Regions from separate parts of the Clostridium cochlearium genome, predicted to be linked through region 3. Evidence: riboswitches for the same ligand, from Rfam matches in the RefSeq annotation. Region 3 holds a riboswitch; each other region holds the start of a gene.
The links. A riboswitch is a leader RNA that binds a small molecule or an ion and turns the genes downstream of it on or off. The one in region 3 is predicted to bind cobalamin.
Positions count from the first base shown of each region.

Region 1: linked by a shared signal. The riboswitch ahead of CKV72_RS03045 (hypothetical protein) and the one ahead of CKV72_RS02465 (ABC transporter substrate-binding protein) in region 3 are both predicted to bind cobalamin.
Region 2: linked by a shared signal. The riboswitch ahead of CKV72_RS05870 (nucleotide-binding protein) and the one ahead of CKV72_RS02465 (ABC transporter substrate-binding protein) in region 3 are both predicted to bind cobalamin.

Region 1 covers NZ_LT906477.1:624,316-631,315, reverse strand. The annotation lists gene CKV72_RS03055 (patatin-like phospholipase family protein) at 23-874, opposite strand; gene CKV72_RS03050 (phospho-sugar mutase) at 949-2,670, opposite strand; gene CKV72_RS03045 (hypothetical protein) at 2,859-3,338, opposite strand; cobalamin riboswitch at 3,547-3,728, opposite strand; cobalamin riboswitch at 3,968-4,156, shown strand; gene CKV72_RS03040 (hypothetical protein) at 4,448-4,708, opposite strand; gene CKV72_RS03035 (SufB/SufD family protein) at 4,727-5,647, opposite strand; gene CKV72_RS03030 (ABC transporter ATP-binding protein) at 5,649-6,383, opposite strand; gene CKV72_RS03025 (polysaccharide deacetylase family protein) at 6,515-7,000, opposite strand, start outside.
Region 2 covers NZ_LT906477.1:1,209,098-1,216,097, forward strand. The annotation lists gene CKV72_RS05860 (nitrogenase component 1) at 1-1,133, opposite strand, end outside; gene CKV72_RS05865 (hypothetical protein) at 1,162-1,614, opposite strand; gene CKV72_RS05870 (nucleotide-binding protein) at 1,636-2,472, opposite strand; cobalamin riboswitch at 2,581-2,745, opposite strand; gene CKV72_RS05875 (ATP-binding cassette domain-containing protein) at 2,884-3,918, opposite strand; gene CKV72_RS05880 (GTP-binding protein) at 3,911-4,612, opposite strand; gene CKV72_RS05885 (ABC transporter substrate-binding protein) at 4,609-5,826, opposite strand; gene CKV72_RS05890 (hypothetical protein) at 5,925-6,389, opposite strand; partial or broken gene CKV72_RS05895 (AAA family ATPase) at 6,438-6,542, opposite strand; gene CKV72_RS05900 (DUF7010 family protein) at 6,719-6,997, shown strand.
Region 3 covers NZ_LT906477.1:510,737-517,736, forward strand. The annotation lists gene CKV72_RS02450 (hypothetical protein) at 1-7, shown strand, start outside; gene CKV72_RS02455 (hypothetical protein) at 183-557, opposite strand; gene CKV72_RS02460 (hypothetical protein) at 627-1,040, opposite strand; gene CKV72_RS12200 (hypothetical protein) at 1,420-1,578, shown strand; cobalamin riboswitch at 1,692-1,868, shown strand; gene CKV72_RS02465 (ABC transporter substrate-binding protein) at 2,070-3,080, shown strand; gene CKV72_RS02470 (FecCD family ABC transporter permease) at 3,151-4,143, shown strand; gene CKV72_RS02475 (ABC transporter ATP-binding protein) at 4,149-4,913, shown strand; partial or broken gene tnpA (IS200/IS605 family transposase) at 5,403-5,710, shown strand; gene CKV72_RS02485 (hypothetical protein) at 5,842-6,612, opposite strand; gene CKV72_RS02490 (RNA polymerase sigma factor) at 6,605-7,000, opposite strand, start outside.

The DNA of each region.
Region 1 (7,000 bases), 110 kb from region 3:
ATATTTTCCAATGTCAATAGCTTTATGCATTATTAATCCAATCTATCATTTTGTCATACTGATTTTCTGCATCTTTATATCCCATTGTATAGAGTTCTTCTAGTTTTTTTGTATTTTTTTCTATCCTTTTTACTTTTATTTTATCTGTAGGTCTTAAAATAAAAACTTTATTTTCTTTTTCTAATTTCTCTATATAATCTAAAGTTTTATTGTATACTCTATATCTATGTTCGACTGCTTTTATTAGATTTTCATAACCTGAATAAAATCTTCTTAATAATCTTTTTTTCTTAAAAGGCTCTTTTCTATATCCTTTAGGTCTAGTTAATATAATAATATTTTTAGTATTGCCATCTTTTATAGATTTTCCTATAGGAATAGAATCTGTTATACCTCCATCCAAAAGTTCCATACCATTATATTTAACTATTGGACTGATAAATGGTAAACTACTTGAAGCTCTTACTATAGTAAGTATATCATCATCTTTATCTTTATCAAAGTATACTGCTTTACCTGTTTTACAGTCTGTGGCAACTATAATAAATTTTTGTTGAGAATTATAAAAGTTTTTAAAATCAAAAGGTTCCAATGTATTAGGTATTTCATTATAAATAAAATCTATTCCTAATAAACTTTTACATGTAAACATATTTTTAATACTCAAATATCTAGGATCATTTACATAATTTATCGTTACAGCCTTATTTCTCTTTTTTTGTTTTGAAACATAAGATGTAGCATTACACGCACCCATAGATACCCCTATTACATATGGAGTATAGAAGTCTTTTTCCATAAAATAATCCAATATTCCTGCAGTGTAGAGACCTCTCATTCCCCCACCTTCTAATATTAATCCCACTTTATCCATGTAGTATCCTCCTATAACTGCAATTTGTAAAATGAAAAAACTTTATAGATATTAGATTAATATCTTAATTTCTATTATTCTACTGAATTAAGTTTTTCCATAATAGTTTTTTCCATTATTTTTAATTTGTTTTCTGAATCTTTTAAAGTACTTCCTTTAGAATATAAGTATATTTTTATTTTAGGTTCTGTTCCAGATGGTCTAACTGCATACCAAGATCCATCTTCTAATATAAATTTAAGTACATTGGATTTAGGAAATTCTATTGGCTTTTCTTCACCGCTTATAAGATTAATTTCTTTTCCTTCATTTATATCTATATATTTTACAAGTTTCACATCCCCTATAACTTTAGGAAATTCTTTTCTATATACATCCATCATTCTTCCTATTCTCTTTTGTCCTTCTACACCTTCTAATATAAGTGATATTAATTTTTCTCTATAATATCCAAACTCTTTATATATTTCATTTAATACATCTATTAAAGTTTTTCCTTGTGTTTTATAATAAGCTGCCGCTTCACATAAAAACATTGCTGCAATAACTGCGTCCTTATCTTTAACAAAATCTCCAGCGGTATATCCTATACTTTCTTCATATCCAAAAATAAAATTATATCCTTTTTTATTCATTTCCATTTCTTTACCACAGATATTTTTAAATCCTGTAAGAGATTCAAAGGTTGTAACTCCATACTTTTCCCCTATAACCTTTCCCATATCACCAGTAACTACTGATTTTATTATCATTGGTTTTTCAGGTAAAGTTCCTTTTTCCACTTTACTTTCTACAAGATACTTAATTAAAACAGCTCCTGTTTGATTGCCATTTAATGCTGTGAATTCCCCTTCTTTATTTCTAGCCATTACTGCCAATCTATCACAATCAGGATCTGTTGCTAATAATAAATCTGCTCCTTCTTTTTCCCCTAGTCTTTTAGCATATTCAAAAGCCTTTATATCCTCTGGGTTCGGATATCCTACCGTAGTAAAATCTGGATCTGGATTTTCCTGTTCTGGTACTACTACTACATTAGTAAATCCTCTTTCTTTTAAAACTCTTCTTACTGGAATGTTTCCTGTTCCATTTAATGGCGTATACACTATTTTAATATTCTTATCTATGTCATCCCTTATAGACAAGGATTTAACTTTTTCTATATATTCATCATCTATTTCTTTACCTATGATATTTAAAAGTCCTTTTTCTAAAGCTTCTTCTTCAGATATAAACTTTATTTCTTTAAAATCTTTAATATTGTTTATCTCTTCTGTTATAGGTATTGCTATTTTATCTAGTATTTGTGCTCCATCCTCCCAATATACTTTATATCCATTGTAATCCTTAGGATTATGACTAGCAGTTACCACTATGCCTGATATTGTGTTTAATTTCCTTACAGTATAAGATAGTTCTGGAGTTGGTCTTAAATCTTCAAATAAATATGCTTTAATACCATTTGCAGCTAAAACCAACGCTGCAGTTTTTGCAAAAACATCTGAATAATGTCTACAATCATATGCTATAGCTACTCCTCTATCCATTGCCTCTTTACCTTGTTTTATTATAAACTTTGCAAGGCCTTGAGTTACTTTAGCTATTATATATTTATTCATTCTATTTGTGCCTGCTGCAATTTTCCCTCTAAGTCCAGCTGTTCCAAACTCTAAATTTTTATAAAATCTATCTTCTATTTCTTTAGGATTATCCTCTATACTCCTTAATTCTTCTCTTGTAGCATTATCAAAATAATCATTATTTAACCATTCATTATAAACTTTCATATAATCCATAAATGTCTCTCCTCTCTTTTGTTCTATACTCATATTTTATCAGATTTTTATATATTTTATTAGTATATTCTATAATTATTTCCTATAAATAGATATAAAAAACCTTAAGCTTTTACATTTTATAAAAGCTTAAGGTTTTTACAATGTATTTATAATTTATAAATGAAAATTTTTAAAAATTGGACAGGCTAGATTCTAATCTCATCTTTTATATTAGGTCTATCTTTCAAAGTTACTTTTATAACAACGGTATCTGATCCTAATTTTGTAAATTTATTAATAATATTTTCATCCATTTTGCCTAACTCCTCATTATTTACTGTAAATACTAAATTATCCACAGGTATTTGTTGACCTAATTCATCTTGTACCTCAAATTGTATTTCATCTCCGGGTTCAATTCCTTCTAAGTTATTCACTATTCTTATAGAGCTTATTCCTATATTTTCACTTTGTATTTTATTTATTATGTCTCTAATTTCTTTTAAAGATAGTATATTATTTTCATTTAAATTTTCTTCTGAATTTACTTCTATCGTATCATCTTTTTTATTAGTTTTTGCAAATACTGTTCCCATTTCTAATATACCAACATCTCCAATAGTCAAAAGCATTAACACTACAACCAACACACAGATAAAATTTTTGTACTGTCTTTTTTTATACATATTTTAATCCCCTCTTTAATTGAAATAATTTGTCTTTACATATATTCTTTTAATCAGTATAAGACTTATCTCAACCCCCTTTATAAAATTAATATTTTTATAATAAAAAAACCTTATATCCCACAAAATTCCATGAGAGTATAAGGTATTATACTAATCCTTAAAACTTAATATAATTTTCAATACCCAACTTTCTCCGGAAGTTGTATATTCACACTACTATAAAGCAGGTCTCCTGACTTATGATTCATCATTTATTTCCGCCTTCTCAAGAATATCTCAATGGCTTATGGAATAAACTCACCAATTACAGTGGCCGGACCGTGGAGGATTTTCACCTCCTTCCCTTTTAATTCTTTTTTACAAGAAACTTTATAAACAAATATTTAATTTTTAATAGTTTATTAATATTTACCATTTATTTTATCAATTTATTAATTTCATATACATTATAACATATTTTTATAAAAATTACACCTGGTATTGTTAATAATTATAAATAAAATATTAATATGTTTATTTATAATATATATAATTATCATATTTTTATTATTTAAGCTATTTTTTATTATTTTGTTATTTTACTGTTGACATATTAATTTTGAGATGATATACTTTATTCATAAGTTAATAACAAATGAAATTTAGGTGCTCATTTTGTTGTATATAATGGGTGAAAAGGGAATGTGGTTAAATTCCACAGCAGCCCCCGCTACTGTAATAGATGACGAGCCTTTAATAACCACTTCTAAAAAGAAGGAAGGTAAAGGTTAGAATGATTCTTAAGCCAGGAGACCTGCCTAAATTATTAAAAACCTCTTTCGGTGGGAAAGTTGTGGTAGTTTTGTGTGCTATAAGATTATTAATTTCAAAATAATTATCTTATTGTGATAAAAAGCAACCTTTTCCATGGGTTGCTTTTTTTAATAATTTAATATTGCAAATCTCAACTCTTTTCTTACTGTTAAATGATGAGTAATATTCCAAGCACTATAGTCTTTTAATATCGTAAGAATAAGAGTCAATTTTGAAAAATAAGCTGTATGCAATAAAAATAGTTTTAAATAGAAACCGCCTTTCTATTATTTATTATTCTACAGCTTATTTTTTTATTGTATTTTTAAAACATAAGTATAATATATTATATTTATTATTTGAAAAAATACCAATATGGCTACAAATAAATTTAATAAATTATTTTTATACATTTTATTTTTTACTAATATATAAAAATATGGTATGGAAATTATAATACTAATAGCTAATAGTATTATTCTATAAATAGAACCCACTTCAAAGCTTCTACTTATAATCGTTATTACAGTAACTAATATGAATAACACATTTAAAATTGATTGATTATTTTTCATAGTAGACTCCTTTTATAACTATTTTAAAAAGCCTTTTAATATAGTATCTTCAGCTTCTTTTTCAGTAAGTCCTAAGGACATTAATTTTATAAGTTGATCATTTGCAATTTTCCCAATAGCTGCTTCATGTATAAGCTCTGCTTCATTGTGCTTTGCCGCTATAGCAGGAATTGATTCAACTTTAGAATTTCCCATTATAATAGAGTCACATTGTACATGGGCTCTACATTTATTTTTACCTACAACATTAAAATTAAATTTTTGATTTGAATCATCTTTTGCTACAGAACGTGAAATTACCTGTGCTGTTGAATCTTCTCCTTTTAATTCTATTTGTATATCAGATTTTGCCTTCTGCTTTCCTTCTGTCATCATTCTTTCTGTAATAACTAAACTAGCTTCCTTTTGTAAATAGATTTCTGTTTCTCTTTCCGTATCATCTACTCCCTTAATTTGTATTATTTCCATTTCAACCTTTCCACCTTCTTCTACATGAAGAATGGTTTTTGAATTGAAAACTTTTTTTCCCTTTCCCTCTCCTTCTGCGTAATGTTTTTCACTATACTTTAATTTTGCACCTTTTCTTACAAAAAATTCATGAACTCCATCATGCTGCGTTTTTGAATGTCCTGGATTATGTATTCCACATCCTGCAACTACCTCAACTTCTGAATTTTCACCTATTTCAAAAGTATTATATACCTTATCACTAAGGCCTTCTTGAGTTAAAATAACTGGTATATGTACACTTTCTCCTTTAGTGCCAGGTTTTACAATAACATCTATTCCGCTTTTATCTTCCTTATTTTTTATATGTATATTGTTAGAAATACTTCTTTCTAATTTTTCTCCATCTTTTCTTATATTATGTGCTCCAGAAAATATATCTTTAACATTATCTATGACATTTAATATTCTCTCTTCTACTGATCCTAACATATTAATTTCTCCTTTCACAGACAGCATTACAGCCACATTCTACCCCAAAAGTTACTTTAGATAGTATTTCATCTTTTGAAGTTTTCTTTTCTATTTTACCTTCGGATATTATAATCACTTCATCTGCTAATTGAATTATTCTCTCTTGATGAGAAATTATAACTAGAGTTAATTTTTTTTCTCGATTAAGATTTTTAAAAGTTTCCACTAGTTTTTGAAAACTCCATAAATCAATTCCCGCTTCCGGTTCATCAAAAACTGCTAACTTTAAATCTCTAACTAGAATTGTAGCTATTTCTATTCTCTTTAACTCTCCTCCAGAAAGACTATTATTTATTTCTCTATTTAAATAATCCTGTGGACAAAGTCCTACATCTAAAAGAACTTTACAAAGATCTAAGTCTTTTTTCTCATCTGCTTTTGCAGCTATTTCTAAAAGTTCTTTTACCTTTATGCCTTTAAATCGTGCTGGTTGTTGAAAAGCATATCCTATTCCTAACTTTGCTCTTTCATTTATATCTAAATTAGTTATATTTTCTCCATTAAAAATTATTTTACCTGATGAAGGTTTTCTTATACCCATAAGTAACTTTGAAAGAGTAGTTTTACCACCTCCATTAGGACCTGTTATTACATAAATTTTACCCTCTTCAATGTTTAGGTTTATATTGTCTAATATTGTAATTTCTTCTCCATTTTCTTCTACCTTTAAACCTACATTTTGAATATCTAACATACTCTCTATCCCTTCTTATTAAAATTATTGCAATCAATTAAAATTTTAACATATTTGCCTTATTAAAAAAAGATTAAAAGCATATATAAGATAAAACATTAAAAATTCTATCCTAATATATGCTTTTTATATTAGTTATTTTGACTTATTATGCCAAATTCAAAACCTTGACCTTTAAGATATTCTATTAACTCTGGTAAGGATTCTACTGTAGTTTTTTTAGTGGCTGAGTCATGCATTAGTATTACTAAATGATTGTGATTTACCATGTCCCTTTTCACATTATTTAACAACTCTTCTTTAGGTACATTTAATCTTCTTGCATCGCCATTTTCTATATTCCAATCTATATGTTTAAAACCGGCATTTAAAAGTTCATTTTCATAACTTTTATGATTAAAAGATCCCCCCGGAAATCTTACTAAATTAGTTTTAAAATCTTGTCCCAAAACTGACTTAATAGCATTATCACACTTTTTTACATCTTGTACAAAGCCTTGTGGAGTATAATTGCCAAAATACTTTATATTATGACTATAAGTGTGATTACCTATAGCATGTCCTTCTTCCACTTCTCTTTTTAAGTACTCAGGATTTGATTCTACAGAAGTCCCTAG
Region 2 (7,000 bases), 700 kb from region 3:
TAATTATCTTCAACATTTATAAATTCTTTACCACTTAATGCTACATTAGTGTGTGGTATAAATGTAACCTTATTATCAACAAAACTATGATATAAAGGATCTGCTATTAACACACTAATATCAAGATTTTTTATATATTCTAATAACTCATATTCACTGTATACAAAATTAATATCTGAAAAAACATCTTGATCATATAATCTTTTTTCTTTTCTACTTGAAGATATTAGAGAAACTATTTTTATTTCTTTTATGCCAAAATCTTCGTTTAAACAATATTTTATGTATAAACTTTCTAGTGGTGTCCCTATTATTAATACCTTCTTATCTAAATAATTCTTTTTGTATATAAGTTTATTAGGCTTTAACTTCAATTTACTTTCTAATATTCCTAAAAACTTGTTGGTTCTACTAATACCTATAGGCATATCTAATATGTATGGAATATTAAACTTATTTTTCATATACTCTGCTAATTGAATTCCTTCTGCAGAAATAACAATATTCAAACTAGCGCAGGAAGCTTCTTTTAATTTTTCTATATTAGTTTCATTACACCATATTGATATTACTTCAACACCACAATTTTCAATAAGTTTTCTAATACTATTTAAAGTTGATATATTACCAACAATCAAAGGAGAATATCCTATTATATTTACAGAATTTAATATTTTTTTATAATTAAAAGATATAAACCTTTTACCAATTCTCAATAATGCTTCACTTATACCAAGTGAATAATTTTCAAAGCCTGTACTATTAAACACCGTTACAGGTACTTTTAACTTTTTTTCCAACACCTTACCTATTCCATTTAAATTACTACCTATAATAGTTGGTACAGGAGTATTTATAATATTTATATATTTTTTAGGATATTTTTTAAAAATACTTTCTATACTATAGATAAGATCTTCATCAAACCCCGATATTACATCATTTTGAGTTAAACTTGTATAAAATAAATTATCATTTTTAAATTCATCTAGAATATCTATTTCTAATATGGTTTTAATACACCCCTTAGGAGTTACTAATATATTTAAGCAATCTTTTAATTGAAATAAAATAGATATTATTCCTGAATAATCACTAGAGGGAGGAGGTATATATTGAAATAATTCCTTCATATAAATTTCACACTCCAAACTAAATATTTTAATATAAACTATCTACTATGCTTATCATCCTTTCTTTAGGACACATCATATTGTCTACTAATGGACCTCTTTTAAATAATTTTATATTTTTATTATGTTTTTTTTCTAAATATCTAATTACACTTTCAAAATTGTTTCCAAGTATAATATCTGAACACATAATAAGTACTATTAAATTTTTATAATTACTTCTGTTAAAAATTTCTTCTACAGCTTGTTCAAATAATTTTAAATGTTCTGCTGAAATTAATTGTATCTCAGATACTGGAAGCATATATAATTTATTATTATAATTCTTTTTTTTAGCTTGGAAATAAAATATCCTTATACATGATTTGGGACCAATAGCTAATACACAAGTATCTTGAAGTGATAAAGGCAAATTTACAAGATCACCATAGTCAAATTTTTTTATAGCTTTATGTAGCATATGTTTTTTTATTACATTCATATTAAAACCTTCTTTTTAATGCTATTTTGCAATTTCATTTAGTATAAAATCACTAAATTTCTCTAAAAGATTATCATCTAAAGTAATTGGTATATGATAATTGGTATTTTCCTTTATTTTTTTAGCTAACTGTATAAAAGTATAAGTTGAAGGTGAATTAGGTAAATTTTCCACAACCGTTTTTGCCATAAGTTCAGACAAAACTATGTCTTTTGAATATGGAATAGTATCTAAAATTAATGTATCACAATATCTACCAAACCTTTCTATTATATTGTTATTAATAGAATTTGAACTTCTACAGTTATGTATAATACCCCCAAGTAAGGCTCCATCCATAGATGAAAAAGTATTAATACTTTTCATTATATTATTTGCTGCATATAAAGACATAAATTCAGAAGAAGTTACTATATAAACAGCATCAATAAGATTTTCTCTTATGGGGGTTGAAAATCCACCACAAACCACATCACCTAATACATCATAAATTATTACATCCCATTGTTTATCAAATATTTTAAAATCATTTAATTCTTCTATTACAGCCATTATCCCTCTTCCAGCACATCCCATACCTGGTTCTGGTCCACCAGCTTCAATACAATTTACATTTTTATACCCTTGAAATAGGAAATCATTTTCACATAAGTTTTCTTCCTTTTCCCTCATAATTTCTATTAATGTTGGAATCTTATATCCCATAAGATTCCTTGTGGAATCTCCTTTAGGATCACATCCTATATGTAAAACTTTCATTCCTAATGTAGCAAAAGCTGCTGAAAGATTGGACGCTATAGTAGATTTTCCAATGCCTCCTTTCCCATACAAAGCTATCTTTAAACACTTTTTAGTCACTATTTCACCACCTTTTATAATATTAAACAATAAAAAAACTTTAACCACAAAAAATGATTAAAGTTTAACATCAAAATTAATGCCTTCACTCATTATTCCGTGAGTTATCATGTGGCTAAAAATAAGTAAGATATCCTGGCTTAGCTTCATAACTTTTTACAGTCTTCCCAGACATATGTCCAGTGACATCTTTGTAAAAAGCTTCACCTTACAGTGGCGGACCCGCTTCGGATTTACACCGAAATTCCCTTAATCTTATTTTTAATATTCAATTTTACAATTAACTTAGTCAATTATAACATAGTATCATATTTTTATCAATAAAGAAGAAGTTCAGCAAAATTCAATATTCATATAAAAAAGTATAAATTTATTAAATTGAATGCTATTATTCTTTATATTTACCTGCCTTTAACCGTTTTTATTTCTCCTCTTCCGATTAACAGTTACCTTTTCACCTTTTCTAAGCTTTGCCCTCATGTCATTAATAATCTTATCCATTTTTTCTAATTCTTTTAATATGCTTTTTTCTTCATGATCTGTTTCAATTACCTTATAAATTCCTCCATTTTTTATGACAATCCTTTTATCAGCCATAAGTGCTAAGGTTGGATCGTGGGTGGCCATTAAAACTATTTTCTCTTCATTAACAAGAAGATTTAAAGCTCTTTTTCTATCTATGCCTGCATTTTCTATTTCATCAATTAATACAATAGGAGAAGTGCTTAATATTGCAGTATCCGCTATCATTAATGCCCTTGATTGTCCTCCACTTAATCCTGTTATAGGACTATCTAGGCAAAACTTTTCACCTGCTAATTCATTTGCAGCTTCTATTATCTTTTGTATAATTTCTTCTTCATTATCAATCATTCTACTTTTTGCATGCAACTGTAAAAATTCCTTTACAGTTAAATCCATGACAAAGTTCATATTTTGTGATAATTGAGCCACCAATTTATTGCTTGTAGAAAATCTAAGACTTTTATTCGGTAGTTCATCATTAACTAAAATTACTCTATTAGTAGGTGTATCTCTATTAGCAGCCCATTCTATATCAGCCAATAATCTACTTTTACCTGAGCCCGTTGGTCCTACTATAGATACTATTTCACTTTTACAAATGGTTAATTTATCAAAATTCTCTTTATTCCCATGCTTATCTTTTCCCGCTATTATGGTTATAGAATCCACTTTATCCTTTTCTAATCCTAAAAACATAATCATTTGATTTATATAAACTTCTAAATCCACTTTAATCTTTTCTATATCTATTGCCCACTCCTCAATTTCCTCTTCTGTAAAATGATTTAAATACTCTTCAAATGTAGATTCTTCATATTCTTTTACATCTAATTTATTATTTTCAAAGAAAGACAATATAAAAGGATATTTCTTCTCTAAATCTTTTATTTTTTTTGTTTCCAATTCCTTTATTTTAATCATTGTTATCACCTATATTCATCTTTCGCACATTTCCCATTTGATATTCTTCTCCTATCCTTGTTTCTCCTAAACAATATGAGCATAGTGCAGAAGGCATTGGAAACTTTAATTCTCGTCCATTTACTGTTTCAATACTTAAATTTTCATCATACACAAGGGTGCTAAGTTCAAATGCTCCTTGTCCTGTCAATCCATTAACAAAAATAATTACCGCTTGAGGATTTACTGATTGCACTCTTGAGGCAAAAACTTCTCTTTCCGCTTGAGAAACAATATCTCCTTTTGTTATTACAATAATATCTGCAGTTTTTAGCATAGGCCCTATTTTTTTAGGTGTGTTTATACCACTTAAATTATCTATTACACATATTGCCTTAATGCCTTTTAAATATGGAGAACATCTATTACACAATCCTGCACTTTCTGTTATAAGTAAGTCTAAATTTTCCTTTACTCCCCAGGTTACAACTTCTTCTATATTACTTGCAAAATAATGATCTGGACATAACGATGCTGATAATCCCTTTTTAACTGGAACATCTGCTTTTTTATATAAAATATCATCATCTGTATACAAGCAGTCAAATTTAACTACTCCTACAGTTAACCCTCTATTTTTAATAGCCTCTATAGTTTTTAATATTACAGAAGTTTTTCCTGAAGAAGGAGGACCTGATACAGTTACTAAATTCATAAACTCTCATCTCCTTTTACAGAACTATTAAATATATCTTCACATTTTTTTATTAAACTACTTATATCATTTTCCTTTATATAATCCCAACCAATCCACATATATTTATTGTCTTTTGCAATCATATTATCTACATTTGGATTTACACTTGGAAATTTACCATTATGAGCTAATATCTCTCCCACTTCCTTTGAAGCAAAAAAGTCTACAAGTGGTTTTAATTCTTCTTTTTTCTCTTTTTTACTTAACATAAATATAGGACTTATAATGGCTCCATCTTTAGGCCATACCGCAACCATAGGACCTTCTTGTTTTATCATTTTTGTAAAGAAATATGGCATAATTGTAACAGCTGGTTTATCATATTTTTTTATATGAGACTTCACCATTTCTGATGGATGCATACTCTTTTTCAAACTCTTTCCTAAGCTTTTTAGCCCTTCTTCTCCATAATTTTTGTAAATATTCAATAAAATAGCATTAAATAAATCAAAATCCCCTATAGGTAAACTTACACTGTTTTTAAACTCTTCTTTTAATATATCTTCCCAACTTGTTGGCATTTTTCTTCCATTTAACTCTTCTGTATTTACTAAAAACACAGCAGGTACAACGCCTATCATTGAATATTGTTTATTAGGATCTTCTAATTTTATATATTCATTATGAAAGTCTTCATTGTATTGTTTAAAATCTGTTATGTCTTCAAAAATATTCTCTGATTTATATTTACCAAATAATTTTTTATCAAAAAATAAATCAAAACCTGCAGATATAAATAAATCTGGCAATACTTCTTTATTTTGTTTTTTAAAATCCTCCATCAACCAATCAATTCCCATGGAGGCTGTCTTTAACTCATAATCCACATTAAAAGTAAAATCTTTATTAGAAAGCCAGTTTTCAAAGGCTTCTGTTAAAGGCACTCTAACTGGACAAGGCAGTACCCCAGCAATTTTTACATTGTGTTTTTTATCTGATAATTTCTTTTCATTATTTTCAATTCTATATATAAGTTCATTAGTAAAGGATTCTACATTTATTTTTTTAAGCTTTAGGGCATCTTCTAATGAAATAGATTTTCCAAAACTTTTCCTCAAATTTTCATCTTTTATATTATCAAATCCTAAGGATATTAATAATTCTATGGCCTCACTATATTTTTCTGTAACATCATATAATGTATCTTTTATATCAAAATATTTTTTATTCATACTATGTTCATCTCCCTTTATAAAATAAAGCCTTATTAAAAATTACTTTATCATTAACTATATCTAGATTCAGTATCCTATGTTACCTTTAGATTATGTTATATTTTTTTATTTATTTCTAACTGGGTCTCTATAGGTAAATTTTCTTTCATAATATTAATTACCTTATCATAATCACTGTTTTTAAAATGAAAAGTTTGTTCCATAAAACCACCAAACAACTGAACTTTCATGTCTTTGGATTTAATGACCACAACTTTTTTAATTTCATTCCATAATATAATTTCTTTATATCTATACATTGATATAAAGCCTTTTTGGGAAATGCCTTCTTTAATACAGATACTTATAAAGGTAAAGGTTCCCAATACCCCTATTACATAATGAATCCAAGTATTGGCATAAGCATACATAATATACATAAAAACAATTACAGAAAATATCATAGTGATAATTTCCATATAAGTTTTTCTTGTTGGTATTATTAATTCTTTCATATATTTTAACTGTTTTAAAATGATTAAAATAAACAATATGGGAATTAAAATATTTAAAAAGTCCATTAAATTAGTCCCTTCAATTAGATATACTAAAGCTGAATGTAAAATTTATTCCTTTATTACTGGTAAACAATATGGATATGTAGAAAATGACTGTATTCCTTCTCTACATAATTCAATATATCTTAAATATTGATTACACTTTATTGAGTTCATTTAATCAGCCTCCAAAAGTTTATGAATGTAAATATCCTTTATAAATATTTTTAAGTACTAGAATATATTCCTTCTTTTCCACACTATTTTTCAGTATAATAATAAGCTATTAACAATATGTAAAATGTGCTATAATTTCTATATTAGAATTGTCTTTCCAATTATCCATTAGAGTATTGAAAAAATTAATTGCTATGTGGATATATCCAACTATACCTGAAAAAATGCTAATGGTAATAGCAATAATTTTTGGAGCACACTTGTTGCCCTATGGTTGGCTTTATAAATCCAAGTCTTATATAGTGTTCTCTATTTTAATACCAATTTTATCTCTTATAGTTGGGGTAAACTTCGAGCCTTACATACTTTCAATGATGATGGTAGTAATAGAAGTTTTGTTTAGTATTAGCTTGATAGTTGAGAATAAAAATTTTGTGAAGCAAAATTTTTATTAATGA
Region 3 (7,000 bases):
TTATTAATAAATAGTATAAGGACAGCATAATGATAATAACTTGAATGATGATCAACTATTAGATAAGTTAATTAGAGATAAAATATTTATTATTGAAGGAAAAAAATAAAATCTTATACCATCTAATGAAGAAGTTACAAATAGGGTAAACCTCCTTTACTATTTGCAGTAACAAATGTGTTTTACGATGATGGAATATTTGATATTTTTTTCAGTTCAATTACTCTGTTATTATTATTATCATAAATATAAAAGTTTTTATTCAATAGTGAAACTACCTGAATACTTTTTTCTCCATAACAAATAAATATATTATTTTTATATTTATGATATTTTCCTTTTTCAATTATACTATTATTAAATTTTATAAAAAATTCTTTTTCTGTAAAATTAAATTCGTATACATCAGGTAAATACTCTGTAGATTGATAAAAACCTTTAATATATTCTAAAGGTTTTTCTTTATTTAAATTATAAATACTAAATATTAATAATACAACTAATATAATATTTAGTATAAGTGAAAAAGATAATATAATTTTTTTATTTTGCTTCATTTTAAACACCTCATAGAAATCTTATAGATAATAATTTCATTAATACTCCATTTTAAAGATAATGTAAAACTAAGAAATGAAATTTAAATAGTTAATAAGTCTATTTACAAGCCTTTTAGCACCTGTTATTTTAACTTTATCATCATTATATGTGCTAATAAAAATTTTTTCCCCAAATAAAGAATCAATAAATCTTGGTTTTATTATAATAATATTATTTTCTTGTTTCATTTCCCATTTCATATCTTCTAGAGCAGTTTCTAAATGTGCTGTATTTATAATAGGTATAATTTTCTCTGTATCCATATATTGAAAAGCATTAATAACAGCCATTATTATAAATGACAAAATAAAATATTTCATAGAATTATAACTTAATTCATTGTTTATTAAAATCATTGATATTGATATTATTATTATTGCTATGGAATAAAGCAATAAAAACTTAAAAAAATGCTTAAAATAAGAATTAATTTTATTCATAGATATCTCCAATTTATAATGTGATGTTAAAAACCCATCCTTTCAGTTTTTATCAGATATTTCCTTTATATTATATCATGAGTTGTACAATTCAATGCTCTACCTGTTTAAATAGTATTTTATTATAGTTTGAGTATTAAGCTTTATGTCTGTTGACATTAAGTATACAGGATATTTAAAGCTTTTACTATCAACTTCATAGCATATTAAAAATCCATATATTATGTTATAATAAAAATATAGAATATTAAACTAATCTACTATCTTAGGGAGTGAAATTATTGGAACAATCGTTATATATGTTAACAACATTATTCATGACATTGTTAATTATGGGGTTTTTTGATAAAAAGAAAAAGGATAAGATTAAATAATATCTTTGTATTTTGATAGATTAAAATATATTCCAAATTCTAATGAAAAATTTTTAGGCAGATATATGGTTAATTTTTCAGATGATTATTTTAAAAAAGACGTTAAGTGTGCAACTATAATTATAAAATTTAACAATAAAAGTAATTCAATATTTTTAAGTTAATTCCACTATTCTATTTATTACAAGTATAAGGCAATAATATAAAACCTCAAAGTGCGTCTTTTGACAAATTTCGTTTACGTATTTATAATAAAATAAGTAAATAATTTAATAGTTTAATAGTTTAAATTTTAGGTGCCTTGTTAGGCTTAATATGGAAACAGGTGAAAATCCTGTACGGTCCCGCCGCTGTAATGGGGAGATTTTATAAAGTATACCACTTCACATAAGAGGGAAGGTTTATAGAATTGAAGAACCAAAGTCAGAAGACTTACCTGTAATTAGACACTAATAACTCTACGGTTGATAGGGGAGGTGTATTAAAGTTACTTTTATAGACAACTATAATATGTTTTTATATCAACTTCTCATATGTTATTGAGAAGTTTTTATTTTTTACGAATAATATAATATTTAAATTTAATTGTAGAATTTTAGTGTCAGAGCTAATCACTTATACATAATTTTATTTAATGAATTAGGAGGGAAAATATATGAAGAAAAATTTGAACTTTAAGAGAATAATGTCAGCTACTTGTATAGCTTTGGTTTTAGGAGCATCATTTACAGCATGCTCAAATACAGCTAAAGATACAGCAAATAAAGATGGAAAGGCTACAGAAGTAAAGGCTACAAAATTTACTCCTTTTGAAATTGAAACTTATAATACAGTTGTAAAATATACAAAAGTCCCTGAAAAGGTAGTTAGTTTTAATGCACATACAACAGAAAATTTATTTGCATTAGGCTTAGAAGATAAAATAATTGGAACAGCTTATAATAATGCAAAAATACTTCCACAATATGAGGAAAAACTTAAAAAAATACCTGTGTTGGCAGAAAAATATCCTTCAATGGAAGCTCTTCTTGGAGCAGGTCCTGATTTTGTATATGGTAGAAGTTCTGCTTTTGGGAAAAAGGGAGTAGGGACAGTTAAAGATTTTGTAGACAATAGTATAATGCCTTATGTTTCAAAGGCTACTTATACAGAAGGGGCTACAATAGAAGATACATATGAAGATTTCCGCAATCTAGGTAAAATTTTTAATGTAGAGGATAGAGCGGAAAAGATAGTTGAAAAGATGAAAAATCAAATTAGCGAAGTACAAAAAAAGACAAGTAAAGTAGATAAAAAGATTAAAGTTTTTGTGTATGATAGTGGAAATGATCAGGCCTATACAGCAGGAAAAAGTCTTCAAAGCAATATTATTGAACTTGCAGGTGGACAAAATATATTTGGTGATTTAAAAAAGACATGGGAAAAGGTTAGTTGGGAAGCAGTTGTAGAAAGAAATCCACAATGCATAATTATAAATGATTATGGCAAAGTGTCAGCAGAAGATAAAATCAAATTCTTAAAAAGCAACAAAGCATTAAAAGATATAGATGCAATAAAGAATAACAGATTTGTAATTTTACCATTACCAAGTGTATTTACTGGAATTAGAAATGGAGATGCAGTAGAGAATTTAGCAAAGGAACTTTATCCTGATTTATTTAGATAGGTTGGTGAAATAATTGAAGACTATCTTCAAAGAAAACACATCTTTTCTTTTTATAATTTTGTTTGTAATTATGATTTTATCAATGGTGGTAGCTGTTGGAATTGGTCCTGTGTCTATTGATTTTATGGATGTTTGGAAAATAATATTATACAAGCTAGGTTTTAATATAGATGGGGTTGCACAAATAAGTAGCAATATTCAACGAATAGTATGGTATTTAAGGCTCCCAAGAGTTATATTAAGTGCAGTTGTAGGAAGTGGTCTTGCAATAGCTGGAGTAAGTATGCAGGCTTTTACAAAGAATCCATTATCCGATCCATATATACTTGGAATATCATCAGGAGCATCTGCAGGGGCAGTGGCAGCAGCCCTTATAGGCATATTTAATATTTTTGGGATTTTTGCTATGCCAATAGGAGCTTTTATAGGTTCGTTAATATCTATAATTGTTGTATATTCTCTATCAAGAACCAAAGAAGGAATATTACCTATTAGACTAGTTCTTACTGGACTAGCAGTGTCTTCAATTTTTTCCGCATTTACAAATTACCTTATATATAGTTCCAAAGATGAAAGTGGAATTAGAAATGCAGTATTTTGGATGATGGGCGGACTTTCAGGTACTAAATGGATATATATTCCCATACCTTTAGCAGTACTTATAGTATCAATTCTAGTATTATTTTGTTTAAGTAATGCGTTAAACACCATGCTAATTGGTGAGCAAACAGCTATAGTATTAGGAATGAATATAAAGCTTATAAGAACTATAGTAGTTTTGGTTTGTGCATTACTTACAGGAACTTTGGTTGCCATAAGCGGATCAATAGGTTTTGTAGGATTAATAGTGCCACATATATCAAGGAATTTTGTAGGCTCAGATCATAGAAAAGTTCTTCCCATTTCTGCGCTTTTAGGGGCATTATTGATAATTTGGGCAGATGTTGCAGCTAGAATGGTGGTTGCCCCTCAGGAACTACCTATAGGAATAGTTACTGCACTTACTGGAGGACCATTTTTTATATGGTTACTTAAACGAAATAGATATTCTTTTGGAGAGTGAATAATATGTACCTAGAAATAGAGAATCTTGACTATGAGATAGAAAATAAAAAAATATGTGATAAAATAAAACTTCAGGTTAACAAAGGAGAGTTTGTAGGTATAATAGGACCTAATGGAAGTGGTAAGTCTACACTTTTAAAGAATATATATAAAGTGCTAAAACCTAAAGGTGGTACCATTTATTTGAATAGTAAAGATTTAATTAAAAGTTCCAATAGAGAAGCGGCTGAAGAGATGTCTATAGTGGCACAAGAAAACAATGTAGGATTTGATTTCAGTGTAAAGGAGATAGTTTTAATGGGTCGATACCCATCCAAAAAGCTTTTTGAAGGAAGTAATAGCCAAGACATACAAATAGTAAGAGACTCATTAGAAAAAGTAGGAATGGAAAGTATGGAGAAAAAAAGTTTTTCAAAACTATCAGGTGGAGAGAAACAAAGAATATTAATAGCTAGAGCAATAGCACAGGACACGGAATTTATGATACTTGATGAGCCTACTAATCATTTGGATATAGGTTGCCAGATAAAAATACTTAAATTGCTTAGAACCTTAAAAAAGACAATTTTAATATCTTTACATGATTTAAACATGGCAGCAGAATATTGCGATAGAATATATGCAATAAAAGATGGAAAAATTGTGGACAGTGGAACTCCAAAACAAGTTTTAAAGCCTGAGCTTATTAAAGAATTGTATAAAGTAGATGCTTATATACAAACAGATCCAAACACTGAAAAAGTAAAAATTAATTATATACTATCTTAAAATATAATTTAGAAATATAAAAGTTAATACTATTAAACAGTCTGCTATAAGGACATTTTTTTACTTCTTTTTTTATGAAATAAAATAGAACTACCTAAAAACAAGCAACATAGAAATACAATAAAAAACATATTATTAAAATTAGTTGCTAGGTTAACAAGTACTGATGTAAATATCCAGTATAAAAATCTTATAAGTAATTGTGTTAATATAAACTTTATATTAATGTTCATTGTTAATATCAATTAGGATTCTTGCAAAATATTGAGTAAACTTATTTTTACACATTTAAAATTCCCCCTAAAGTAAAAATATTTACTATATATGCATTCTTCTATGAATGTTCTAAAAATCCTTTTATAATTTTAAATTATAAAAGGAAAATATACTTGGAGGAGATTGTTTTGAGACATATATTTAAAGTACAATTTTTAATTAGCATTATTATATTAAGTTTAAGTATTTTAATTATATCTAAGTATTTTAATAATGAGTAAATATCATATAGTATTTGCACCTAAATATAGAAGAAAAGAAATATATAGAGATAAGAAAAAAGAAATAGGAAAAATACTTAGGATGTTATGTGAAGGAATGGTGTAGAAATCATAGAAGCAAATGCATGTAAAGACCATATTCATATGCTTGTATCAATACCACCGAAAATGAGTGTTTCAGGATTTGTAGGTTTTTTAAAGGGAAAAAGTAGCTTAATGATATTTGAAAAATTTGCAAATTTAAAGTATAAATACGGAAATAGGCATTTTTGGTGTAGAGGATATTATGTAGATACAGTATAGGGCTTAAGAAAATGGGGCTGTCCCGTTAGAATATTTTTTATGCTAATGCGACAGCCCCTTTTGGTATTACAAGGATATCTGGGAGATGTAAACCTCCATTACATTAAAAGTCATAATAGCTACTACTTTTATTTGGCATCAATAATTTGTTGTGCCATTTTAACTAATTCATCTTGTGATACATTAGAATCTATTGCTACAAAAGAATAGCTAATTCCATTTTCCATCCAATGTAAACCTTGAACTTGAGAAATTCCTTCCTTATTAGATCCATAGGTAAATACATATTTACCAGATAATTCATCTTGTTTATCTTGTTTTGTCATTTTGTAATCTGCTGGTACAACTTTGTTAGTATATGAATGATAATATAACTCTATACCGTTATAAGTATCAACAATAGTTGCTTTCTTTGGTTTTTCACCTAATCTTCCATTTTCCATATAAAGACCTAGGCTATCATTTCCTTTTTTATAAGTAAAATCAAGTGATTTTGTTTTCTCTAAAGAATTACCTTTTTCATCTAGTGCTTCATTATTTACAGTATGCCCACTTTTAAATGTATAGCCATTATCAAATTTCTTAACTAATTTAGGTTTAAATCCAAAGTCCTTTTTTACTTGCTCTATTGTAGGTATATCAGTGTAAGTTGGTATGATACTGCTATGTGAAGTTATAGAGAATATTTTCCCAGCAGCGAATACAGTTGTTCCTACTATCATAACAGCCGCTAGAGCAGCCACAATTTTTTTCTTAAATAATCCCTTTATACATATTTTTTTATTTTCCATTTCACAATTCTCCTTTTGATCTGGTAAGCTGTTTAATGTTGCACTTACCGTATTTTTAAAACTTTCAGGTGTATTTGGAAAGGCATTATTCCAATTATAATTATTCATAACTTACCTCCATATGCTCTAATTCTATTTTTAATAATTTTCGTCCTCTTGATAATCTACTTTTTACAGTTCCTGAGGGTATTTTTAAAATCTGTTTAATTTCTTCCACAGAATATCCCTCCACATAATGAAGAACAATTGTAATACGAATACGATGTGGCAATTGCCTAATAGCAAAATATAATTCACTATAATCTTCTTTATCTTGGGCTTTTGAATACTCAAAGTATTCTTCATAAGATACCACTGGATGCTTTTTACGTTTTAAACTATAACATTCATTTATAAGTATCCTAATTAGCCAGGTTTTAAAATATTCTTCTTTCTTTAATGTGCCTAATTTGTTATAGGCTTTTAAAATTGCACTTTGAACTGCATCTTCACAATC